DNA from 2 places in the Kitasatospora sp. NPDC093679 genome. Region 2 is predicted to be linked to the other one. Evidence: predicted binding sites of a transcription regulator. Region 2 holds the regulator's gene; the other holds the start of a gene.
What was found. Region 2 encodes HrcA, which represses chaperone genes, less so after heat shock. Its sites were predicted from a motif close to TTNGCACTCNGNNNNNCNGAGTGCNAA; they were not measured.
Positions count from the first base shown of each region.

Region 1: groL (chaperonin GroEL) is a predicted target of HrcA. The motif match lies at 2,278-2,304, and genes of this name have one in related genera.

Region 1 is NZ_JBFBDW010000007.1:75,338-79,076, reverse strand. It holds gene AB0O09_RS08635 (Uma2 family endonuclease) at 1-301, opposite strand, end outside; gene groL (chaperonin GroEL) at 500-2,122, opposite strand; gene AB0O09_RS08625 (cold-shock protein) at 2,441-2,647, opposite strand; gene AB0O09_RS08620 (MoaD/ThiS family protein) at 3,267-3,545, opposite strand; gene thrC (threonine synthase) at 3,576-3,739, opposite strand, start outside.
Region 2 is NZ_JBFBDW010000003.1:206,340-210,078, forward strand. It holds gene AB0O09_RS04405 (16S rRNA (uracil(1498)-N(3))-methyltransferase) at 1-75, opposite strand, end outside; gene dnaJ (molecular chaperone DnaJ) at 178-1,320, opposite strand; gene hrcA (heat-inducible transcriptional repressor HrcA) at 1,393-2,415, opposite strand; gene htpX (zinc metalloprotease HtpX) at 2,687-3,607, shown strand; gene AB0O09_RS04425 (hypothetical protein) at 3,628-3,739, shown strand, end outside.

The sequences.
Region 1 (3,739 bases), on a different contig from region 2:
CGTCGATCGACGCCTCCTGTGCCACCATGCGTGTCTTGTCCACCACCACCAGATCGGGCACGTACAGCTTCTCCAGCGGAACGATCTCCGTCCCCAGGGTCTGGTAGACGCCCACCTCGCGCGGCAGGCATTCGAGCAGCGCCTGGTGAACCTCACCGGCAATCACGTTGTGGCCCACGTTGGGCGGCGGCACCAAGCGGATCTCCCCCTCGTCGATCTCCGCGCGCCAGCCCTCGGGGACGTCCAGCTCCAGCCAGGTGTTCAGCAGGTAGTCCCACTGACGCCCCGGCTCGACCGACATCGCAGCCACCGCCGACCTCCTGTCTCCCGTTCGACGCTCGTGGTCGTCACCGTACGGATCGTCCGAGGTGCCCCATCCGGTCATGGGCCCAGCGTCCCACGAAGGAGTGAGCGGCGGGGGGAATGCCGCGAGGGCGGCCTCCCCGTGTGGGGAGACCGCCCTCGCGGAGCGTTCCGGGCTTGCCGATCCTCGGGAGGATCAGAAGTCCATGTCACCGCCCGGCATGCCGCCGCCGGCGGCCGCGGAGGCCTTCTCCGGCTTGTCGGCGATGACGGCCTCGGTGGTGAGGAAGAGCGCCGCGATGGAGGCGGCGTTCTGCAGCGCGGAGCGGGTGACCTTGGCCGGGTCGATGATGCCCGCGGCGATGAGGTCGACGTACTCGTTGCTGGCGGCGTTCAGGCCGTGGCCGGCGGGGAGGTTGCGCACCTTCTCCACCACGACGCCGCCCTCGAGGCCGGCGTTGGTCGCGATCTGCTTGATCGGGGCCTCGAGCGCCACGCGGACGATGTTGGCACCGGTGGCCTCGTCGCCCTCCAGCTCCAGCTTGTCGAAGGCGACACCGGCCTGCAGCAGCGCGACGCCACCACCGGCGACGATGCCCTCCTCGACGGCGGCCTTCGCGTTGCGGACGGCGTCCTCGATGCGGTGCTTGCGCTCCTTGAGCTCCACCTCGGTGGCCGCGCCGGCCTTGATGACGGCCACGCCGCCGGCCAGCTTGGCGAGGCGCTCCTGGAGCTTCTCGCGGTCGTAGTCCGAGTCGCTGTTCTCGATCTCGGCGCGGATCTGGTTCACGCGACCGGCAACCTGCTCGCTGTCGCCGCCACCGTCGACGATGGTGGTCTCGTCCTTGGTGATGACCACCTTGCGGGCGGTGCCCAGCAGGTCGAGGCCCGCGTTCTCCAGCTTGAGGCCGACCTCCTCGGAGATGACCGTGCCGCCGGTGAGGATGGCGATGTCGCCGAGCATGGCCTTGCGGCGGTCGCCGAAGCCCGGGGCCTTGACGGCGACGGACTTGAAGGTGCCGCGGATCTTGTTCACGACCAGGGTCGACAGGGCCTCGCCCTCGACGTCCTCGGCGATGATGACGAGCGGCTTGCCGCTCTGCATGACCTTCTCGAGCAGCGGGAGGAGGTCCTTGACCGAGGAGATCTTGGAGTTGGCGATGAGGATGTACGGGTCCTCGAAGCTGGTCTCCATGCGCTCCAGGTCGGTGGCGAAGTACGCGGAGATGTAGCCCTTGTCGAAGCGCATGCCCTCGGTGAGCTCGAGCTCCAGGCCGAAGGTGTTGCTCTCCTCGACGGTGATGACGCCTTCCTTGCCGACCTTGTCCATCGCCTCGGCGATGAGCTCGCCGATCTGGGTGTCGGCGGCCGAGATGGAGGCGGTGGAGGCGATCTGCTCCTTGGTCTCCACGTCCTTGGCCTGGGCGAGCAGCTGGTCGGAGACGGCCGTGACGGCCTTCTCGATGCCGCGCTTCAGGGCCATCGGGTTGGCGCCGGCGGCGACGTTGCGCAGACCCTCGCGGACGAGCGCCTGGGCGAGCACGGTGGCGGTGGTGGTGCCGTCACCCGCGACGTCGTCGGTCTTCTTGGCGACCTCCTTGACGAGCTCCGCGCCGATCTTCTCGTACGGGTCCTCGAGCTCGATCTCCTTGGCGATGGAGACACCGTCGTTGGTGATCGTGGGGGCGCCCCACTTCTTCTCAAGGACGACGTTGCGGCCCTTGGGGCCGAGCGTGACCTTGACGGCGTCGGCAAGCTGGTTCATGCCGCGCTCAAGGCCGCGGCGAGCTTCCTCATCAAAAGCGATGATCTTGGCCATCTGAAGTGGTCCTCCGGGACACGGTCGACTGCTCGGACCAGAGGTGCCCGCGACGGACGGCCCTGTGAGCGGGGGTCCTTTCCCCTACCGCTCGCCGGGGCCTCACCGACCCGGTCCGCTTGTCACTCTCAAGCTGTGAGTGCTAACGCCAATGATTAGCACTCGCCGGTGGCGAGTGCAAGCCCGTTCGCCGTGTCCCGTGGCGCGGCCGCACCGGTTCCGGACACGGCACAGGCCCGTACGACGTGTCGTACGGGCCTGTCGCGAAGAATCGCCGACCAGCTCGTGACGAGCCGAGGGCTCCGCAGGTTTCGAAGGTCAGCCCGCGGCGGCACGAACCATGTCCGCCTGCGGCCCCTTCTGCCCCTGGGAGATCTCGAACTCGACCCGCTGGCCCTCTTCGAGGGTGCGGTAGCCGTCCATCTGGATCGCGCTGTAGTGGACGAACACGTCCGCACCACCGTCGACCGCGATGAAGCCGTAGCCCTTCTCCGCGTTGAACCACTTGACGGTGCCCTGAGCCATTCCGAACTCCCCTTGTGCTGTGCTGGCCATTCACGGGTCCGCAGTCTTTGCGGGCCCAGGTCCGGTGGGCCTGCCCGAGGGAACCCCCCCTGGGCACGGCCCTGCACGCCGCAGACCACCGCCCGAGGCCCTTCCCGAGCCCGGCGGACGGGTGAATGCGTCGACCGCGGCTGAATGTATCCGGACAGGAGCCCTGTGCAACAGGCCCAACTTCGGGGAAATCGGCAGCCATGACAAGGGATATGACGGGATGAAAGCCGCAGATCTCGGCATTTCACGCCGGACATAACGGGCAGAAAACGACATATAGCCGCATGAATTCTGACACTTGCCTGACAGGTTCGTCCCCGTGCCGTCCGTGGCCCGTCTCAGCGGGCGGACGTCCCCGCGACCGGTTCCGGAGCCTTGCGCACACGATCCGACCGGCCGGGCCGGGGCGTGCAATTCCGGGTATTGGCGCTGATCAGGGCGGGCGGCGCGGAGGGGAGTACTGCCACCGCCCCGAACTCTACTCCCCGTCAGGCGGTCGAATTGCACCCGGCACGGCGAGAGCCGCCGCCGGGACCGGAACGCGATTTTCCGGTCCCGGCGGCGGCTCTCCGCGGGAAGAATGCGGGGCTCAGCAGCCGCCGGCCACCGCGGGGATGATCGACACCGTGGCGCCGTCCTTGATCGCGGTCTCCAGGCCCTCGGCGAAGCGGACGTCGTCGTCGTTCACGTAGACGTTCACGAACCGACGGAGCTTGCCGGCGTCGTCCAGGATGCGCGCGGAGATGCCGGTGTGGTTCTGCTCCAGGTCCGCGACGACGGCGGCCAGGGTGTCGCCCTCGGCGGTGACCTCGGCCGCACCGCCGGTGTAGGTGCGCAGGATGGTCGGGATGCGGACGGTGGCGCTCATGGGTGCTCCTTGGCGGAAGGGGTGGGCTGCTCAGGCGAGGCCGGCGGCGCGGAAGGACTCCAGCGTCGGGCGGATGGTGGCGGTCAGTCCGGCGTCGGCGACCGCGTCGAGGGTCTTCAGGCCGTCACCGGTGTTGATGGCGACGGTCTCCTTCGACGGGTCCAACTGCCCGGTCTCGACCAGCTTCTTGAGGA
Region 2 (3,739 bases):
GTCCAGCCGCACCACCGCACCCGGCACGACCCCGGCCAGCACCGCACTCTCGACGACGAACACCGGCGCAGTCATGAAGGGTCTTCCTTACGGGAGTGAGTACCGAGGGGCGCGTCGGGTCACCACCCCCGGCCTTCGGCCGGGAGGTGTCCCCACGCGCCCCTGGGGTGGTGGTCCTTAGCGCCCGTTGAAGGCGTCCTTGAGGCGGGAGAAGAGGCCCTGCTGGCCCGGTGCGAACTGGCCGGACGGGCGCTCCTCGCCGCGCAGCATGGAGAGCCGCCGCAGCAGCTCCTCCTGCTCCGGGTCGAGCTTGGTCGGCGTCTGCACCTCGACGTGCACTATCAGGTCGCCCCGGCCGCCGCCGCGCAGGTGCGTGATGCCCCGGCCGTGCAGCGGGATCGACTGCCCGGACTGGGTGCCGGGCCGGATGTCGACCTCCTCCAGCCCGTCGAGGGTCTGCAGCGGCACCTGGGTGCCGAGCGCGGCGGCCGTCATCGGGATGGTGACGGTGCAGTGCAGGTCGTCGCCGCGGCGCTGGAACACCGCGTGGCTGGTCTCGGCGATCTCGACGTACAGGTCGCCGGCCGGGCCGCCGCCGGGGCCGACCTCGCCCTCGCCGGCCAGCTGGATCCGGGTGCCGTTGTCGACACCGGCGGGGATCTTGACGGTGAGGTTGCGGCGGGCGCGGACGCGGCCGTCGCCGGCGCACTCCGGGCACGGGGTCGGCACGACGGTGCCGAAGCCCTGGCACTGCGGACAGGGGCGGGAGGTCATGACCTGGCCGAGGAAGGACCGGGTGACCTGGGAGACCTCGCCCTTGCCGCGGCACATGTCGCAGGTCTGCGCGGAGGTGCCCGGTGCGGCGCCCTCGCCGGAGCAGGTGGTGCAGGTGACGGCGGTGTCGACCTGGAGTTCCTTGGTGGTGCCGAAGGCGGCCTCCTCCAGGGTGATCTCCAGGCGGATCATGGCGTCCTGGCCGCGGCGGGTCCGCGAGCGGGGGCCGCGCTGGCCGCCGGCGGCGCCGAAGAAGGCGTCCATGATGTCGGAGAAGCCGAAGCCCGCGGCGCCGAAGCCGCCCGCCCCTGCGCCACCGCCGCCGTTCGGCGACAGCGGGTCGCCGCCGAGGTCGTAGACCTGCCGCTTGGCGGGGTCGGAGAGGACCTCGTACGCGGCGTTGATCTCCTTGAACCGCTCCTGGGTCTTCGGGTCCGGGTTGACGTCCGGGTGCAGTTCGCGTGCGAGGCGCCGGAACGCCTTCTTGATCTCGTCCTGCCCCGCATCCCGTCGGACGCCGAGTACCGCGTAGTAGTCCGTGGCCACCAAATGCTCCGCTTGTTCCGCTTCTGGAAGTGCTTGCGTCCGACCGGCTGCGCCGCCTGGCGCAGCACGCTGTTACGACTCGGCCAGGATCTGACCCACGTACCGTGCCACCGCTCGCACCGCCCCCATTGTGCCCGGGTAATCCATCCGGGTCGGACCGATCACACCCAGCTTTGCCACGCTCTGGTCGCCCGAACCGTAACCGACGGAGACCACGGACGTGGAATTGAGGCCCTCGTAGTCGATCTCGCGGCCGATCCGGACGGTCATCCCGGACTCCGCGGTCTCACCCAGCAGGCGCAGCAGCACCACCTGCTCCTCCAGCGCCTCCAGCACCGGCTGGATGGTCAGCGGGAAGTCGTGCCCGAAGCGGGTCAGGTTGGCCGTGCCGGCCAGCATGATGCGCTCCTCGTTCTGCTCGGCGAGGGTCTCGAAGAGCGTGGCGAGGACGGTGGAGACGACCGGCCGGTCGCCCTGCTCGAAGGCGTTCGGCAGGTCCTCCAGCGCCGCGGGGACGTCCGGCAGCCGGCGGCCGGACGCGTTGGCGTTGAGCTTGGCCCGCAGGTCCGCCAGGACGGTCTCGCCGACGGAGCCGGGGCAGTCGACGATGCGCTGCTCCACCCGACCGGTGTTGGTGATCAGGACGAGCATCACCTTCGCGGGTGCCAGCGCGACCAGTTCGATGTGCCGCACGGTGGAGCGGGTCAGCGACGGGTACTGCACCACGGCGACCTGCCGGGTGAGCTGGGCGAGCAGCCGGACGGTGCGGGCGACGACGTCGTCCAGGTCGACGGCGCCCTCGAGGAAGTGCCGGATCGCGCGCCGCTCGGGCGCGGTCATCGGCTTGACCTCGGCCAGCCGGTCGACGAACAGGCGGTAGCCCTTGTCGGTGGGGATGCGGCCGGCGCTGGTGTGCGGCTGGTGGATGAAGCCGTCCTCCTCCAGCGCCGCCATGTCGTTGCGGACCGTCGCCGGCGAGACGCCGAGGTTGTGCCGCTCGACGAGTGCCTTGGACCCGACCGGCTCCTCGGTGCCCACGTAGTCCTGGACGATCGCCCGGAGCACGGCGAGCCTGCGCTCGTCGAGCGGGCGCACGCCAGCACGCGTGTCGATGAGACGCTCGTCCCTGCGCTCGTTGGCCACGGGGCACGCACCTCCGTCTTCGCCCGTTGGACCTGGTGACCGATCCGACCCTTGGCACTCCGGAAGGCAGAGTGCCAGATTCGTACCTGCCAGTGTAAGGCCCACCCCCGACGGCAGGAACGGGCCTCCCGCGTGATCCTCGACCGATCTCGGGGCCGCGGGCAGTGCCCGGCGCGCCGGTGAGTGGCAGCATCGAAGGCAGCGAGCTACCGAAGGAGCAGCGATGTCGTCGTCACGGCAGCACTCCCGCTTCGCGCCGGACCGCGGCCTGACCGGCCGGATGGTCACGACGATGTTCCTCATCGGCCTGGTCTACGTGGGGTTCACCGGGCTGCTGATCGTCATACTGCGCGGCGCCTGGCCGCTCGTCCTGCTGCTGTCGGGCGGGCTGTTCGTCGTGCAGTTCTGGTTCAGCGACAAGATCACCGAGAAGGCGATGGGCGCCCACGAGGCGTCCCCCGAGGAGTACCCGCAGCTGCACGGCACGATCGACCGGCTGTGCGCGCTGGCCGACATGCCGAAGCCGCGGGTCGCGGTCGCCCGCAACGACATGCCGAACGCCTTCGCCACCGGCCGCAAACCGGAGAAGGCCGTGGTCTGCGTGACCACCGGTCTGCTGCGCCGGCTGGAGCCGGAGGAGCTGGAGGGCGTCCTCGCGCACGAGCTCTCGCACGTGGCGCACCGGGACGTGGCGGTGATGACGGTGGCCGGCTTCCTCGGCGTGCTGGCCGGCGTGACCACCCGGATCGCCCTGTACGGCGGATTCCTCGGCAACAACCGCAACAGCAACGACCCGAACACGGCGATCGCCCTGGTGATCGTCCCGCTGGTGAGCATGGTGGTGTACGCGCTGAGCTTCCTGCTGACCCGCATGCTGTCGCGCTACCGGGAGCTGGCGGCGGACCGCTCGGCGGCCCAGCTGACCGGCCGGCCGAGCGCGCTGGCCTCGGCGCTGACGAAGGTGACCGGGCAGATCGCCGCGATCCCGACGGAGGACCTGCGCAAGGCCCAGCCGTACAACGCCTTCTACTTCGCCCCGGCGCTGAGCGCCCGGGAGGCCGCGACCCAGCTCTTCTCCACCCACCCCTCGCTGGAGAAGCGGCTGGAGCAGCTGGCCCGGATCTCCGCCGAGCTCGGCCGCTGACGGCCGGAGAGGACCGCACCGTGGGATTCCTGGACGCGCTGCTGGGCCGGAGCAAGCCGGTGAAGCCGGACCTGGACCAGCTGTTCGGCATTCCGTCGGCCGCGCTGACCCTGGAGGCGGCGGCCGGGTTCC